DNA from 4 places in the Paenibacillus sp. ClWae2A genome. Region 3 is predicted to be linked to each of the others. Evidence: riboswitches for the same ligand, from Rfam matches in the RefSeq annotation. Region 3 holds a riboswitch; each other region holds the start of a gene.
The links. Region 3 has a riboswitch for thiamine pyrophosphate ahead of tenA (thiaminase II). Riboswitches for the same ligand answer to the same signal wherever they lie in the genome.
Positions count from the first base shown of each region.

Region 1: another riboswitch for thiamine pyrophosphate. It lies ahead of thiC (phosphomethylpyrimidine synthase ThiC); the one in region 3 lies ahead of tenA (thiaminase II).
Region 2: another riboswitch for thiamine pyrophosphate. It lies ahead of QVE09_RS19680 (ABC transporter ATP-binding protein); the one in region 3 lies ahead of tenA (thiaminase II).
Region 4: another riboswitch for thiamine pyrophosphate. It lies ahead of QVE09_RS04385 (thiamine phosphate synthase); the one in region 3 lies ahead of tenA (thiaminase II).

Region 1 covers NZ_JAULSQ010000017.1:27,638-32,205, reverse strand. The annotation lists gene QVE09_RS28680 (aspartate/glutamate racemase family protein) at 105-791, shown strand; gene thiC (phosphomethylpyrimidine synthase ThiC) at 1,166-2,950, opposite strand; TPP riboswitch at 3,373-3,486, opposite strand; gene QVE09_RS28670 (IclR family transcriptional regulator) at 3,635-4,378, opposite strand.
Region 2 covers NZ_JAULSQ010000006.1:311,262-315,829, reverse strand. The annotation lists gene QVE09_RS19690 (ABC transporter substrate-binding protein) at 1-846, opposite strand, end outside; gene QVE09_RS19685 (ABC transporter permease) at 900-1,718, opposite strand; gene QVE09_RS19680 (ABC transporter ATP-binding protein) at 1,705-2,472, opposite strand; TPP riboswitch at 2,633-2,735, opposite strand; gene QVE09_RS19675 (radical SAM/SPASM domain-containing protein) at 2,954-3,829, shown strand; gene QVE09_RS19670 (pectate lyase) at 4,179-4,568, shown strand, end outside.
Region 3 covers NZ_JAULSQ010000001.1:726,785-731,352, reverse strand. The annotation lists gene QVE09_RS02905 (MFS transporter) at 1-549, opposite strand, end outside; gene QVE09_RS02900 (MarR family winged helix-turn-helix transcriptional regulator) at 601-1,041, opposite strand; gene tenA (thiaminase II) at 1,438-2,100, opposite strand; TPP riboswitch at 2,213-2,310, opposite strand; gene QVE09_RS02890 (endo-1,4-beta-xylanase) at 2,517-4,568, opposite strand, start outside.
Region 4 covers NZ_JAULSQ010000001.1:1,058,136-1,062,703, forward strand. The annotation lists gene QVE09_RS04370 (thiazole synthase) at 1-57, opposite strand, end outside; gene thiS (sulfur carrier protein ThiS) at 60-263, opposite strand; gene thiO (glycine oxidase ThiO) at 260-1,495, opposite strand; gene QVE09_RS04385 (thiamine phosphate synthase) at 1,513-2,175, opposite strand; TPP riboswitch at 2,402-2,511, opposite strand; gene QVE09_RS04390 (ABC-F family ATP-binding cassette domain-containing protein) at 2,587-4,137, opposite strand; gene QVE09_RS04395 (hypothetical protein) at 4,276-4,568, opposite strand, start outside.

The DNA.
Region 1 (4,568 bases), on a different contig from region 3:
TTGAGCCATAAACGACTGTACAGTCCTCAGTCATGTTTCTATAATGGTTTTAAATATCTACGAGGTCCATGACATATGCGAACTGTAAAAGGGGGACTTAGCACATGATCACCATTGGTTGTTTTCACGCTCATTATTCCAACATCGCTTTAATTGAAGAGACGCTTGCTCCTTATAAAGTTGAATTGGTCCATTACGTCGATCCAGGTCTGGACCGTCTTAAACATGACGCTGACTTTTCCGAGGTCGTCATTCACGAGAAGGTAGCCCAGACGCTCCAATGGATCGCTGAGTGTCATGCTGATGCCATTCTGGTCACGTGCACCCTGTTTGCGACAGTACTGGAGCAAGAAGCCTTACAGGTCCCTGTGCCTGTGATCGGCATAGATGATCCGTTATTGCAGGAGATGCGGCGAGTACCGGGAGATTACATCATCGTGTTCACCAACCCGGCAACCGTTGAAGGCACGATGGCACGAATGAATCAGGCATTACAGCATGAGTATGAGAATGGGCCACTACACGTTGCCAAGACATCTCAGACGGAAGCGGTATGCATCCCTGGGACATTTGAGTTGATTATGCGTGGAGACCAGCAAGGGTATCTCGAATCGGTACGTGAAGGCTTACAGCAAATTGCTGAGCAGTATCCGGGTAAAACGGTAGTGGCAGCCCAACTCTCTATGGCTCCCGCTGCTGCACAGGTTACAGTAGATAGCGGTATTCCAATCCATAGCCCGCTAGCATTGCTTGCGATGTATTTGGAGAAGAATTTGGGCCTGGCTCGATAGTAGATGCTAATTTGGAGTGAAGTAACAAGTTCTATCTAAAACTATGAACTCACTTACTTAGTAACACCACAAATTAACGAGGTGAACTAATATGCGATTCCTCTATATTCTTGTACTGTTTATAGTAGGTTTTTCCTGTTCCGCATTTCTATACGGAGGAGCACCAAAACTCAGTGATGCTCTTTTATTTGTTATCGCAGGAATTCTGTATAAGATATGGGCCACATGCAGTCATAAAGCTAATTCTGATAAAGGCTGAGTAGGTTAAGAATACATACATGACATAGCACTAAAAAAGCCGTTCTTCTCTGCAATGACGGAGAGAAACGGCTTTATCTCTATTTCAGACTGCCCAGCTTGCGCTGTACCCGCTCCTAGGAGCGTGTCCGGTACTCCTCAGCCTTCGCCTGCATCCCGGCAGCTACAGCCTCATTCTCGGACAATCCTTTGTCCGCCGCAAAGGCACGAATGTCCTGCGTAATGCGCATGCTACAGAACTTAGGTCCGCACATGGAGCAGAAATGAGCTTCTTTGGCCCCTTCTGCCGGCAGCGTCTCATCATGGTAGGACAGCGCCCGTTCCGGGTCCAGCGAAAGGTTGAACTGGTCACGCCAGCGGAACTCGAACCGTGCCTTGGACAATGCATCATCCCGGCGTTGGGCACGCGGATGGCCCTTCGCCAGATCGGCAGCGTGGGCCGCGATCTTGTAGGCGATGACCCCTTCCCGCACATCATCCTTGTTGGGCAGGCCCAAATGTTCTTTTGGCGTAACATAACAGAGCATGGACGTGCCGAACCAACCAATCATGGCCGCACCAATCGCGGATGTGATGTGATCGTAACCCGGGGCAATGTCGGTCGTTAGCGGCCCCAACGTATAGAACGGTGCCTCTTGGCATATCTCCATCTGCAAGTCCACATTCTCTTTGATCTTGTGCATCGGCACGTGACCCGGGCCTTCGATCATCACCTGCACATCATGCTTCCACGCGATCTGCGTCAGTTCCCCAAGCGTAGCCAGTTCCGCCATCTGAGCTTCGTCATTGGCATCGTAGATACTGCCTGGACGAAGTCCATCCCCCAGCGAAAACGCCACATCATACCTTTTCATAATCTCGCAGATTTCTTCAAAATGGGTGTACAAAAAATTCTCCTGATGATGCGCCAGACACCATGCTGCCATAATGGAACCACCCCGAGATACAATGCCTGTCATTCGCTTGGCTGTCATGGGGATATAACGCAGCAGTACACCTGCATGAATTGTAAAGTAGTCCACGCCCTGCTCTGCCTGCTCAATGAGTGTGTCACGGTACAACTCCCAGGTCAGCGCTTCCGCTTCGCCATTCACCTTCTCCAGCGCCTGATACAGCGGCACCGTACCAATCGGCACAGGTGAATTGCGGATGATCCACTCCCGGGTGGTATGAATGTTTTTGCCTGTGGACAGATCCATAACGGTATCCGATCCCCATCGTACCGCCCAAGTCATCTTCTCGACCTCTTCCTCGATGGAGGAAGATACGGCAGAGTTACCGATGTTGGCATTGATCTTCACGTGAAAATGACGACCGATCAACATCGGCTCACTCTCCGGGTGATTGATGTTGGATGGCAGAATGGCACGTCCACTCGCCAGCTCCTGCCTCACAAATTCCGGTTCCACGCCTTCACGAATGGCGGCGAATTCCATCTCTGCCGTAATGACGCCCTGCCTCGCGTAGTGCATCTGGGTCACACAGCGTCCTGGCTGTGCCCGCAGCGGTTTGCCACGTAATCCGGGGTACTCTTCGGCGCCGGCTCTCTTCCCTCCGGGCTTCAGTCCGTTATCCTCCGGTTTAACCGTACGGCCCTGATAAGCTTCTACATCGCCACGCTCTGTGATCCAACGGGTGCGCAGAGCTGGTAGACCTGCACGGATATCCGCATGAAATTCGGGATCTGTCATGGGGCCGCTCGTATCGTAGACACGCAGCGGTTCGTTATGCTCCACCCCTTGGGGAGTATTCGTGTCATGAAGGGCTATCTCACGCTCCGGTACAGCAATGTCCGGCCGTGAGCCCTGAATGTAGACTTTGCGGCTGCCCGGAAAGGGCTGAATCCGTCCGGCCGCTCCTGTTTCTTTTTCCACCTGCCGATCGTTATGTTCCTGTTCCATCGCTTGTTGTCCCGTTTGATTTCCTGTACTCATGTTCGCTTGTCTCCTCCTCAATGTTCATTCGCTTGGTTTGGTTGGTTTCGTCATTAGCTCACTTACGTACCTGTCCCAAATCATGCGCAATGCAGAGAAGAAAGAGCGATCCTACATCAGACCAGGGGAGACACTTTTCATGTACAGTTAACAACAGACGGAGGCTGCCACAGATCATGGATCTATGGTGACTTCTCTCTCATCATCCAAGCCCAATTCCGCAGGTTATCGAAAAAGAGGCCCATAGAATCCGCGCTATATCGCCCGTTCCCTGTATATAAAAAAGCCGGTCCCCGAAGGAACCGACTTTTATGTCCATCACCAATAATGCACCTTTATGCAGCTCCTTAACGGAGCCCTACAAGGGTCACATCATGTGGTGTTTGTGGTCATATCGCCGATTACTTCCCTACGCTGGTATGATCCAGATCAGGTGCAAAGGGTCCGGAATCTCATGCGATTCCGTCTCAGTCCGGACAATTCGGACTCCCCCAGTAACGTTAACAAGTTGCGGCTTACATAAGCCGCCGTTCATATTCAATGAAGCTGGCCCCGCTGGGCCGTCCATTACAGAGTAGCGTAACCGGAACATAAAAACAACCTTTATATTCCAAATCACCAATTCCATTGGAGAACAACCTTACCTCAACATCAGGATAACATGAGCCCCATCTGCGTAGCAGCATCCTTCAACACAGGTGCGTATTCATGCAATGTCTCCTGCGAGAGTCGACTAACAGGCCCTGAGACCGAGAGGGCAGCTGCAATATTGCCTCTGCGATCCATAATCGGTACAGATACCGCGGCAGCTCCCGGCTCACGTTCCTCATAACTCGTCGCATATCCGTTATCCCGGATGTCTCCCATTTGCGCCAAATACACTGCCGGATCAATAAAAACCGGCCATTCCGGCCCGTTCATCAGTTCTTCACGATCCTCGTCCGTGGCAAACGCCATCAAGACTTTGCTGGAAGCGCCCACAGACAGTGGGAGTCTAACACCCACTGGTGCGACTCGGCGAATCGCCTGATCACTTTGCACAGCCTGAATCCGAATCCGTTCACTGCCATCACGCAGGTACAGACTCACGGTCTCTCCCAATCGATCTCTCAGTCGCTCCATCGCAGGCAGCAGCAGAATAGCGGGATCATCACTGCGGGACATATGTGCCGACAGCTCCCAGATTCGGATGCCAAGTCGGTACTTCTCTGTTGCTGCATCGCGGATCACGAACCCTCGATCCTCCAGCGTAGCCATCAAGCGGTGCACTGTACTTTTGTGCAGGCCAATCTGGCTGGCAATTTCGGTGAGTCCCAGATCACTGCGTGTGGTAAAACATAATAATATATCCAGCGCCCGTTCCACAGCCCGGACGGTTAACTTGCGATCTTCCATGGCATAATGCCCTCCTCATGTTTCATCACATGAAACTTGGTTACATAAATTATATGAGAAACGGTCTCATCTGTAAACCAAAAAGAGCCAAAATCGAAATAGGCCAACGTGTAAATTTTTCCTTTTTATAAGACTTAATCCCCTGTAATTTACACACTAAGGTAATGTTACCCATATATCTTAAGAACTA
Region 2 (4,568 bases), on a different contig from region 3:
TTCTTCTGGATGCTCAGTCACATATTTCTGTCCTTCCTGGATCGCTTTGACGAACCGGGTAAGTTGGTCTTTTTTTGCTTCAATACCAGTTTCACTTGCGGTCAGGACCAATTCATAATAATCAGGCACACCATAATCGACAGGGTTAATCGATTTCATGGCATGTCCTTCTTTCTCCAAAATCAATTGCTCATGGTTAATAAAACCACCCATAATCGCATCTGCCTGTCCGGAAGCCAGCGAAGGAATCAGATCGAACCCAACGTCAACCAGATTCATGTTATCTGGGTTTCCACCATCGTGGCTAATCATCGTACGTACCATCGCTTCATACAGCGGAATCGAAGAATAACCGACAGTTTTTCCTTCAAGATCTTTGGGTGAGCTCACGTTGCCATTTGCTTCGGTCAACAGGTGCACAAGCGGGTGCCGAACAACAGCAGCAATGGAACGTACAGGAATGTTCTCGCCACGCGCGAGCAAGATTTGGGGCTGGTAGCTAAGGGCCAGATCAATTTTACCGGCAGCAACAAGTTTGAGTGAATCATTGGTATCCGCAGGCATCTGAATTTCGACATCCAGACCTTGGTCTGCGAAGTATCCTTTTTCCTGAGCAACATAGATGAAGGAGTGAACTGCATTCGGGTACCAGTCGAGCATGATGGACAGTTTATCTTTGGCGTCTGATGCTGGTTCGGTTGCAGACGGATCTGTTTGCTGTGCATTCGTTGCAGAGTCTATTGTTGGCGTGTTTTTGCTAGTATTCGTGGTGCTGCATCCGCTAACGATCAGCAAAAGGCTAATGAGCATGATGGGAAGCAGGGAGTATATACCTTTGTTATTCATAAATGAAGTTCCTCATTTCATCGTTTTGTTTACAACTAATTTCTGTCTAAGTATTATCCAACTTTTCTTTTGCCTCCATGACCATGACGCCGTATGCTAAACCGTTTCTCCAGCCAGGCAATCAGTACAAACAAAACGATCCCCAGCAGGGATAACAGCACAATAGCGGCAAACATTGCATCCGTGTTCATGTTGCTGGACATACGGCGGCTGAAGTATCCGAGACCTTTGCTGCCACCGAGCCATTCGCCAATCGTTGCCCCAACCACGCAGTACACCACAGACATCTTTAGCCCCGAGAAAAAAGAGGGAAGCGCCAGTGGAACCTGGAGTTTGCAAAAAATATCCCACTTGCTGGCGCCCATGGTGAGCAGCAGTTCACGCTGCTCTGGATCGCCTTGGCGGAGTCCATCGTAGGTACTGACCACAATGGGGAAGAACGCAATTAGGAACACCACGGCGACTTTGCTCCACAGCGTATAACCAAACCACAGGATGAATACAGGAGACAGGGCAATCAGCGGTATGGTCTGACTGATCACGATGAAGGGATACAAAGCCTTTTCAATCGATCGGTTCATATGCATGCCTGTTGCTAGCGTAATTCCAGTCACTATGGACAAGACAAAACCAACAACAACCTCCATAAAGGTAGCAGGCAGATGGATGGTCAACAGCAGATGACAATGCTTAATCAGTGAGCCTGCGATGGCCGTGGGTGCAGGAATGATGAAGGAAGGCACCCATCCCATACGCACAATCACTTCCCAGATCACCAGTAATAAGAGCACGAGCACAATAAACAAACCATATTGGGAAAACCACTTCGAGAGCCAAGTCCGGACGCTGACCTTACCTCTATCGCTTTGCATGCAATTGTTCCTCCAGTTGTTGTCTCATCTGCACAAGAGCCGTTTCGTAGATCATGTCCGAATGCCTTGGGCGTGATAAAGGAACCGTCATCTCCCGCAATTGCTGACCTTGCCCTCCTGGAGTTAACAGAATGATACGGTCACTTAACAGCAGGGCTTCTTCGATGTCATGTGTAATGAACAGCACGGTTTGGCCAAAGCCCTCCCACAGCTCCAACAACCAGCGATGCATTTCTCGTTTTGTTAAGGCATCGAGTGCACCGAAGGGTTCATCCAGCAACATGAGCTGCCCGCCTGTAAGCAAGGTACGAAGCAATGCCACCCGCTGCCGCATGCCGCCGGACAATTCATCCGGATAGGCCTGTTCATAACCCGACAGGCCGAACCTTGCCAATCCAGCTAGGATGTTGGCACGTAACTTGTCCTTGTCCTGTCGGCCTGGTGCCAACTCGGCAGGCAGCATGCAGTTCTCCATGACGGTACGCCAGGATAACAGCAGGTCTTTCTGCGGCATATAGGCGACTCGTCCGAGCCGTTCTCCTCGCGGTACATCAGCAATATCGATGGTGCCGCCGGTTGGCTCAAGCAAGCCTGCGAGCAGCTTGAAGAGCGTGCTTTTACCTGATCCGCTGGAGCCGATAATCGAGACAAATTCTCCTTGTTGAACCCGAAGCGACACATTGGAGAGCACGGGGGAATCCTTTTTTTTGGAAAAAGCAAAGCTTACGTTGTGAATGGTTACATGGTTATCCATCTGATCCTCACCCCCTTAATTTCAGACTGCTGGAATAACAACGGCATCCTATGCTCTGCAAAAGGAACAAAAAAGACCCACCCATTTCCGGAGAAATGAGTGGGTCTGTAAGTTAAATCGGCAATTTATCTTCACATATACATGAAAAAATTCCGCTTACTAAAAGGCCGCTCCACTTCCCTCCGCTGGTATGATCCAGATCAGGTTCAAAGGGTCCGAATAGTCATATTCGTCTCAGCCGCAAGGCTCCCCTAGTGCAAAAGTTCAAGATATGCAGTTGTGTGTTCAGCATATATCACTCGAACATGAACTGTAAAGAGGCAGTGTGATAGAATTCTTGAGATGAACTTGGAGTCAGACCCGAACAACTGAACAATTTACCTTGGCTTCCGAACTCGATATAATAGGGATGGCCCGTAAAGGCCGGATCACAAAATGCAGGTGGGAATGTTCTCCCTCCTAGGCAGAATGGGGACCCGAGTTGAAAACGTTCAAAAAAGTATATATTGAGATCACGAGTATCTGCAATCTGGCTTGCAGCTTCTGTCCACAGACGCAGCGTGCCAAAGGATTCATTGACCCTGAAGTCTTCAACAATATACTGGAACAAGTTAAACCACACACCAATCATATTTATCTACATGTCAAAGGCGAACCCTTGTTGCATCCCAAAATAGATCTGTTGCTTGATTCCGCACATGAGAAGGGACTCAAGGTGAACATTACAACAAATGGTACACTGTTGCCCAAGACTCAGCATAAATTGCTTGGCAAACCGGCGCTGCGGCAGATGAATTTCTCCCTGCACAGCTTCGATGGGCATGAAGGTTCAACAGATCGTGACGGATATCTGCGTCATATTTTGTCCTTTGTACACGAGGCCGTTAAACACAATGTCATCATCTCATTCCGACTGTGGAATCTGACGCAGGATAACTTCACGAATGCTCAGATGAATCGAAATCGGGAGACCCTTGAAGTATTGGAACGTGAGTTCAATCTGGACTTCCGCATTGAGGAAAAAGTAGTTCCAGGCAGCGGGGTCAAAATTGCCCCAAATGTATACCTGAATCAGGACCATGAGTTCCAATGGCCAAGTCTGGATGCACCTGAAGATGACGGCAAAGGCTTTTGCCATGCATTGCGTAATCAGGCAGCTGTGCTTGTAGATGGAACGGTGGTTCCATGCTGTCTCGATGGCGAGGGTGTGATTAATCTGGGTAATGTGCACGAGAAGTCATTCTCGGAGATTATTGAGGGTGAGCGGGCGAACAATCTGGTATATGGCTTCTCCAAACGCGAAGCTGTAGAAGAGTTGTGTCGAAAGTGCGGTTATCGTCAGAGATTTGGAGCCTGACATCTTATGTTAGCAAGCCGGAAGTCATTCAAGATCACACATTTGGAGACAAATGTAGTGGTCTTTCTTTGTGATCGGGGATTCAAGTGAGGGGTACATACGTTACAAATGAGCATACCAGAGGTTGATATGAGCATATTGCTTGAGAGACCTGGTATGCAAAAAATGCCGATATGACAGGGATTGTGCGATGTCATGATATATCTGATCTAATGATTATTCTAGTTACCTTCCTTATTTGGTAGGATTAGGTTGTGGATCGGACAGAGGTGCACCTCTGACGAACTTCCAGGACAAGCTCAGGCTTGTACATTACCAAATAACGAGAGAATAAGGGAGGAATAAAGTTATGAAAAAAATATTGACGTTGTTGTTGTCCGCTGGTTTGGTTGCTTCCATATTTGGTGCAGTTCCGGTTGCTGCTGCGCCTACAGTTGTAAATTCAACAATTGTTGTTCCAAAGGGCACGACCTATGACGGTCAAGGCAAAACATTTGTAGCCAATCCTTCCACACTGGGTGATGGGTCTCAAGCAGAGGGTCAGAAACCAGTCTTCCGCCTGGAGGCAGGGGCCACACTCAAAAATGTAAATATTGGATCACCTGCTGCCGATGGTGTTCACTGTTATGGTAGCTGTAATATTTCGAATGTAGTCTGGGAGGACGTAGGCGAGGATGCTCTGACATTGAAGTCGGCCGGAACGGTTAACATTACCGGTGGGGCAGCGTATAAGGCCTAT
Region 3 (4,568 bases):
GAGTGGAATCAGAAATAAATAGTTCCACGTTAATGTGGTTGTTACGAGACCTGCAATAATAGGACCTATGGCAATCCCGAACGTTAACCCTGCGGATGTCATTCCAAGTGCACGACCACGGGTCTCCGGTGAGAAATAACGTGAAGGAATGATCATGGCACATGCGGGTAATATCGATGCCCCCGCAGCTTGCAGGATTCTGGCGATGATTAGTAATGGATAATTAAATGCAATAAACCCGATGAGCGAGCCCACGGTCATGAATAAAATACCGATCGTCAAGAGGTTTTTGAGTTTAAACTGATCTGCCAATTTACCATAAATCACTGAGCCCACTGCATAGATAATTAAGTAACTCGTAACGATCCATCCAGATTGTGACGGGGATATCGAGAATTGTTCCCCAATCGCTGGCAAGGCCACATTAAACATGGTTGTGTTCATCGTGGCAATGACCAGCACCAAAGTAAGAATGACCATGAGTTTACTGCGCTGGCTTGCTGCCAATGCTCCCTTTTGTTCATGTGTATTCTGTGCTGTAGCTTCCATGTATATCTGCCTCCGTGTTTTGTTATCTAATATGCTCAAGTGCCATACAAATCATGATTCAAGTTTATGAATGATTCGATCCAGCACAGAGGAAAATATTTCAATATCCTGATCCGGAATATCTCGAACCATCTCATCCAAAAATACTTGAACTTGTTCAGTTGCCAAATTGTCCAATACTCCTCTCCCCTCTTCGGTGAGAAATACAAGGTTTGTCCGTTTGTCGTTTGCGTCAGCGACACGTCGAATCATATTACTTTTGATTAGGGTGTTCACTAGCCTGGATACGGTAGTATAATCCCGATCCACAATGTCTGCCAGATGATTTTGTGATATGCCTTCTTGATAATTTAAACAATTCATCAGTCTCCACTGTTCAAACGTGAGAGGACAATTTAGCTCTTTGAATTTTTTATTCAAGCCATTTGCAATCAATCGAGAAGATGTAACAACTTTTCGACCCAAAGATTCATTGTAATCATATATTTTCAAATAAAATCACTCCTTAAGAAATTGTGTGTATATGCAAGTATTAAATTAACACATAGTATGTGTATATGCAAGTATATTTATGTGTGCATACAAGTATTTTTTTGAAAGCTGACTTTCTAATGTTCTTTAACTCAAGGCAAGTTACTGATCCGTTTGGGAATCAAAGAGCTGGATCTATCAATTAAACGTAAAGGAAATTCAGAGTGAGTTGCAAAAGAACAAACTTTGTGAAGTACGATTCATGTCCTCTCAACTATCTAATCAATTTGAATAGGTATTAATGAATGCGCTAACAGAAGTAAGGGAATCCAGCTGTTTTGCAGAGCGGATATAGAAAAAGAGAGCAACATCCTGTTTATGGACGCTACTCTCTAATTGAATGAACTAACAGTACACTTAAGGCTCTAACCTCCATGACATCTCCCAAAAATCAAGTTCAAAGCGACTGCACATCACGAAAATATCTTCCATCCGTTGGTACGTTTCCTCGCTACAGCCTTCTAATAGCTTATCTGTTAACGTCACAAGGGATTGATTGCTGCTGTTGTATTCAGAGGAAGCATATCCTGTGATCCACTCTCCATAAAAAGGATGATCAGCCGCACCTGGCTTTAGGGAAAGAACTTGACCAATCTCTGCATAGCTCCATGAGCAGGCCAGAATGGATACAAGTACTTCTGCTATGCCGCCCGCATGGGAAACAGAGAGCATATAGTTAGTATACGCTGCATTTTTCAGTGCAGGTTTTACCTGAAAAACATGATCCTCTGTAATTCCTAATCGCTCCATATAAGAACGATGAATTTTCATTTCACCATTCAGGATGTTATCTACGTTTTTACTAAAAAACTGCATCAATTTGGGGTCGTGCGACTTGACGATACCTAGTGCAAATACGCGGGCATAATCGAACAGATACAAGTAGTCTTGCAGCAAATAATAACGAAATTGTTCGACCGGTAAGGAACCATCTCCGATTCCTTTAACAAAGGGATGCTCAAGACATTCCTTCCACACAGGCTGTGCTGCCTGATATAGTCTCTCTGAAATAGTCAACATGTGTTCCTCCAATTCATAATGTACGTATTTAAAAACAAAAAAACGAAACATCCATAGGATGTTTCGCAGACAAATACACTAAAACAAGGGGTACGCATGAGCTACCCAAGTACAGCGTTTCATCGTTGCATCCCTACGTTGGCATGATCCAAATCAGGTAAGGTCGGTTTAACACCCTCTCAGCCGGTTAAGGCTCCCTCGCAAACGGTTGTATGTAGTTGATTACTTTCTTATCCGCATAAAAGAAAAAATAACGTTCGTTTAGTATATCAAGGGCTGTTAAATATAGTCAAGGCAGATTGTATCGCCCCTCATCACCTTTGGTGACGTATGTAAATGATGAAAACCATCACAACAATGGTTGAGTTTTATCCACTGTTATGATGGTTTCTACTCTTACAATTACTGCCGATGGTTTAATGCCCGAGTTTGTTCTTTCCGACAAAAGTGAGTATTCCGTACTGGGAAGTGTTTCTCCAGCTCTCATTGGTCGTATCATTCCACTTGGCTACGTTCTGTTTACCTCCGCCCTGGTTGTCGTTAATTTGAAGCTCGAAACCGAGGACATTTCCAGTCTTTGGCGTCAGTGAATTCAACTGGATTCTGGCTTCTACGAGGTATCCTTTATTCGTTTTCTTCACAGCACTTACAAGGCGTCCGGGTGAAGCACTGCCTGCAAAGGTTGCCACATTGTCTGCACTGATTCTGAACTGGGCATCATCATATTGAAAATACGGTGTGCGCTGGTGATTCTCGTCCAGGAAAATCTCAACCGAATCCTGATCCCATGGGTTGATACTATCTGTGATGATGTTTGGATCAGTGACATCGATTAGCAGATATAGATACTCACCTGACCACATTGCGCGAGCCACTGCCTCTGCACCTTCGGTCTCACTCAACCTTTTTACTTCAAATGGTACAGCCTTATTCCATAATGCGTCTTTCTTCCCATCAATCTGAACAATCCCTTGCACAACTTGTGCAGATTTGGGCATAGGGGCGAGTTGAATCACGCCGTATTTGCTTGTATCTTGTTCCTGAGATTGTGTTCGATCATTCCAGTACAGTGGATTATAAGGTTGTGCCCCACTTGCAGCGCCATCCGTCACACGGATATCCAATCCGGCTTCATATTCTGAAACGACTTGGATACTACCCCACGGAATGGACAATTCAACCTGATATCCGGCTTTTGTCTCGCGTACACGATATGAACGTCGCTCCGCGCCCTCAGCTTTGCCCGACCGCTTAATGATTACATGCCGGTCATCTGCTTCATATGAGGGGGTCTTGCCATTATTGAGATCAACAAAGAGTTCTACTCTGTCATTCCCATCTGCCTTCGCATCCTGAACATCCACAAGGATATACAAGTTACTTTGATCCCACAAGGTGCGGAAACTGGCTGATCCCGAAGAGTCGCCCTTCAGTTTAGTGGACACCGCTTTGTTCCAGAGCAGATCATGTGACTGTTTTTTGATATCCGGCTTACCCGAAAGAGAGACGGCTCTCTGTGTCAACACAGGTAAGCTGGATTCATCCACGAGTCCCCAGTATGCTTTTTTGGCCTTCAGGGCTGAATCAAACAGCATCGCCTGGTTGTTGTAAGACTTCTCATCTTGGAGTCCCCATAAGGTAACTGAAGAAATGTGATCTTTGTGTTTTTGGTACAAATCCAACAATTCCTTATATCGATACGCTTGTTTTACCGCAACTTCATCCGACATCTCTTCACCAAATGGAATTCCGCTATCCACATCCAGTTCCGTGATCTGAATATCCAATCCAAGTGCGGCGAACATGTTGATCGTTTTTTCAATTTCGTCGATGGGCGGGGATTCCAGATTATAGTGAGATTGCAAACCCACACCATCAACGAGCCCTTTCTCTTTCAGTCGTTTGACCAACTGATACATATGCTCTCTTTTCTCAGGGATCTCCGTGAAGTATTCATTGTAGTATAATTTGGCATCCGGATCGGCTGCACGGGCGAATTCATAGGTTTTCTCAATGTAATCCGGACCGATTAGTTCATAAAAGGGACTTTTACGCAAACCGTTGGCATCACCATTGCTATCCGCTATCGCCTCGTTTACCACATCCCAGGCATAGATCTTACCTTTGTATCGGGTCATGACGGTTTCAACGTAATCCTGAATCCGGGCAAGTAGTAATTCTCGACTGGCAGGGTTACCCTGAGGATCCTTGAGCATCCACTCTGCTGCATCAATATGCCACAACAGCGCATGTCCGCGTACACCCATACCATGCTCCTCGGCGAACTGAACATATTGATCGGCTGCCTCGAACTCATAAACACCTTCGGAAGGAGACATGTACTTTGGTTTCATCTCATAGGTTGCGGTCAAGCTGTTAAAGTGTTTTGTGAGCAGTTGTCCATATGCGCCTTCCAACTGCCAGCGATACGCTGCTGCACCAATGGGGAAATCTTCTTGATACAAGTC
Region 4 (4,568 bases), 330 kb from region 3:
CTTGCCTGTTCCGAGCAACAATCTGGACTCAAACGTATATTTACCAATGTTCAACATCATCAACCGCCTCCTACAAAATGTACAATCTCAATTCGATCGCCTTCTCTTAATGCCGTTGACTCATGATACTCACGCGTTAAGATATGCCTGTTCAGCTCAACAACTACAGTCTTGACTTGCAGGTCAAATGATTTAAGCAGTTTATCCACACGATTCAATCTGTCTTCAATCTCCATCCGTTGACCATTAACGATGATATTCACTGCACCACTCCCTTTCTGTTCAATCGCTCAGGGCTCAGCGCCTCAATTCCGAGTTCTTCTGAGCTTTTGCCAGCGAGCAACTCAGCGATAAGCCTGCCTGTTATCGCACTAAGCAAGATACCGTTGCGGTAATGCCCAAAGGCGGCGAACAGCCCGGGTATACTCTTGCAAGCACCTATATAAGGCAGTCCATCGGGAGTTGCCGGTCTTACGCCTGCCCAAGCTCGTATAAATTGCGCTTCTTTCATCCCAGGCACCCAGTGGGTAGCCGCTGTTAGCAGCTTCTGAACACCCTGTACAGAAACGTTCAGATCCGTTCTGCCTGGCAGACTGGTTGCCCCGAGCCAAACTTCGCCATTGGCTTTGGGAACAATATAGATATCCTCTGCATACACCGTTCTGTCAGGTCTGTACCCTGCATGTTCATCTGAAAACTGAACGGCGGCTATTTCTCCTTTTACCGACCACACAGGCAAGCTCAGATTCACATGTGTCATCAACTCTTCACTCTGTAAACCAGCCGCTATAATGACATGTTTGCATTTCATCTCACCGATCGATGTGGTGATCCCCTGCACACCGTGTTCGTTTGCTTGCACACGTATATCCGGTATGTCCTCCATAACACGTGCTCCCAATGCTTGAGCGGATTCGGCGTATGCCTTCGTTAGATGGACTGGAAGAATCTCACTCTCGTAAGGCCTGTAGTAGGCTCCATAAGTATCTCTGTTAAGCCATGATGCCTCCTGTTGCACAGTGGAACGATCCCACCATACCTCATCAGCAGACAAACCAGAATTTCGATTGTTCTTATAGCTGCTTAATTCACTGTATGATCGAAAAGGGGTTAGGAATCCATGGCGTTGCAGGCCAACCTCTACCCCGCTGAGGGTAGCCATTAACACTTGATGCTCGATAAGCAACTGTCTACTCTGCCTGGCAAGCTTAGCCATCAAAGGATGAGCAAAATCCTCACTATCTGCCCCCAGCATTCCAGCCGCTGCGCAAGAAGTGCCTCCTGCAATCGCCGAACGCTCCAGCAACAGTACATCCTGTCCACGGGAAGCAAGCTCATATGCGATGGCACAACCAATAACGCCTCCGCCTACAATAATCGTTTCTGCATGAATCTTATCCGGATTATCAGTAAAAGCTTTGCTTCTTGATTCCGTTTCAGATTTCAGTTGATGACTGAAATGATTCCTGTTCTGACCCGTTACGATCTCTTTCATCCTCTCATCTCCTTTATTCAGGGGCTCAGACTTTCTGTAGCAACGATAGCCTGCCTTAATAATGCAACCGCCCGATCCGGGGAATCGCTCGCCCATACATTCGAGATCACAGCGACTCCCTGTACGCCTGCAGAGCGAATAGCGTGAATGTTTCCCGGTTCGATGCCACCGATCGCCATGACAGGAATGGAGACACGCCTGCACACTTCAGCAAGAGCATGTAATCCTCTTGGTTCAAGATCAGGCTTACTGTTGGTTGAGTATACATGCCCGAAGAAAAGGTAATCGGCTCCCCGTTCCTCAGCGATTTTTGCCTCATCGATGGAATGAACAGATACACCCAGACGAAGTCGCTGCACATTGCTTATAACAGTAGGGTTACAGTTGCGTATCGCATCTTGCCCCCAATGTACACCGCCATAGATGTCATTCTGTGAAGGCAGTTCTGAACCATTGACAACGATGCGACAAGATGGAACGCCAATGCTACGCAGACTTTCAGCCCAACCGATCTTGTCTTGCCATGAGAGTTGTTTCTCTCGTATGTGAATATAGTCCACCCATGGCCAAACGTCCTTTGCTGCTTTTACAAAAGATGCTTGATCCCCTGCACCCGTAGATACAACATGCAATTCAAATGATCCGTGTACATGTTCATGAGAAATTGCCGTACCGTTCATCTCCTTCCATGCATCAATGCTATGAAAAACACAAAAAAGCCACTCCCGTAGGGGAGTGGCTGCGTATTAATTATAGGACCAGATGACTGACTGATGCATACAGTTCATTTCGTGTAATAAAGCTATAGACCTTATAGCCATAACGTTATACACGCAACTGCATGTTTAAATCGCTAAGCAGACGGTTGAAATCCTTTCGAGTTGCCGTTTGCTCACGTCATTCACTGAAACGCGCTCGCCACTTCCCTACGCTGGTATGATCCAGATCAGGTGCAAAGGGTCCGGAATCGCATTCTTCCATCTCAGCCGCATCGTGCGGCCCCCCTAGTGTTCATATGAAGTTGTAGCCTATGTTACCATAGACAGATTTTTTTGTCACCGTCATTTCTGTTAAACATTGTCTTAAATCATCTAGTTTTTCTCAGACCATTCTTCGACATTCCATGTTTTGGTGACCCAACCCTCGTAGAAATCAGGTTCATGAGATACCAGCAACACCGTTCCCTTGAATTCTTGCAAGGCACGTTGCAACTCAGCTTTGGCTGTTACATCCAGATGGTTCGTCGGTTCATCGAATAAAATCCAGTTGCTCTCACGCATCAAGAGTTTGCATAAACGAACCTTTGCTTGCTCTCCACCACTCAGCATGTTAAGCGGACGAGTAATGTGCTCATTTTTCAACCCGCAGCGAGCGAGATGACCCCGGACCTCATTCTGGGTCAAATGTGAAAACTCATTCCAGACATCCTCAATCGGCGTGATATTTCCAGCACGGACTTCCTGCTCAAAATAGGCCGTTTCGAGATAATCTCCCAAAAAGGTCTTTCCACTGAGTGGAGATATTTTTCCCAGGATGGTTTTCAGCAGTGTCGATTTACCTACACCATTACAACCTACGATGGCAATTTTCTCACCACGTTCAATTGTCATCGTCATTTTGGGCAGCAAAGGATACGTGTATCCAATTTCAAAATCAATACCCTCAAAGACCGTTTTGCTACTCGCGCGGGCATCCTTGAATTTGAACGTTGGTTTGGCCGCCTCATCTGGACGATCGATACGTTCAATCTTGTCCAGCTGCTTCTCCCGGCTCTTCGCTCGACCTGAAGTTGAAGCCCGCGCCTTGTTACGCTGAATGAAATCTTCCTGTTTCTTGATGTACTCTTGCTGCTTCTCGTATGCATCAATATGCTGGGCTTTATTCATATCAGCCATCTCAAGAAACTTGTTATAGTTTGCTGCATATCTCGTTAATTTGGCAAATTCCAAATGATAAATGACATTTACGACTTCATTCATGAATTCCGTGTCATGAGAGATTAAGAGAAACGCGTGCGGGTAGTCCTTCAGATAACGTGATAGCCATTCAATGTGCTCTACATCCAGATAGTTGGTCGGCTCATCCAGCAAAAGAGCTGTAGGTTTCTCGAGCAGAAGCTTGGCAAGAAGCACCTTGGTACGTTGTCCACCACTTAGAGCTGCGACATCTCGATCAAGACCAATTGCGGACAAACCAAGACCATTGGCCATCTCTTCCACTTTTACGTCAATCAGATAAAAGTCACCCTGTTCCAGTTGTTCCTGAATATCACCCATCTCTTCCAGCAACTGCTCCAGCTTATCTGGGTCTGCATCTGCCATCTGGTCCGTAATATTCATCATTTCTTTTTCCAATTCAAGCAACGGAAGGAATGCATCCTTAAGCACATCACGAATAGTTTTGCCTGGCGTAAGCTTTGTATGCTGATCCAGATATCCATAACGGACCTTAGGTGTCCATTCCACTTTTCCACTGTCTTTAAGCAATTTACCGGTAAGGATGTTCATTAATGTGGATTTACCTACACCATTGGCACCAACAAGTCCTACACGCTCTCCGGCAAGTAAACGAAATGATACATTTTTAAATAACGTGCGATCTCCAAAATTGTGACTCACGTTCTCTACTGACAATAAACTCATAAGATGAGGTTGCTCCTATCTATTAGACATTACTTTTATTATTGTTTCGAAACCCTATTCTAGCACAGGTCCCGTCTTTTCTGAAAGTAATGTAAACAGTTCAGGAACCTCTTCCATGATTTTGTCATACAGGATTCCCTAACGATTAGAACATTTATATTCGAAATAGCCTTGTGCAGCTGCTTGTCTTGCTTCTGTGAACACCTCTTCGGCACGGTAACTATTACCACATGTGGAGGGATAGTAGTATTTGATACCTGTTAAAGGATCTACCCCACCTACGATGGCCGTTTTCTTCACAAGTCTGCCTCCACCAATTGCGTAATTGTTGATCTTCTGGTCACCCACACCTATACCTTGGATAAAGGCCATAATCCCTGTATCATTTATGGAGTTGTACCAATCTTCCTGCGCAATCAGGGGCATCGTAA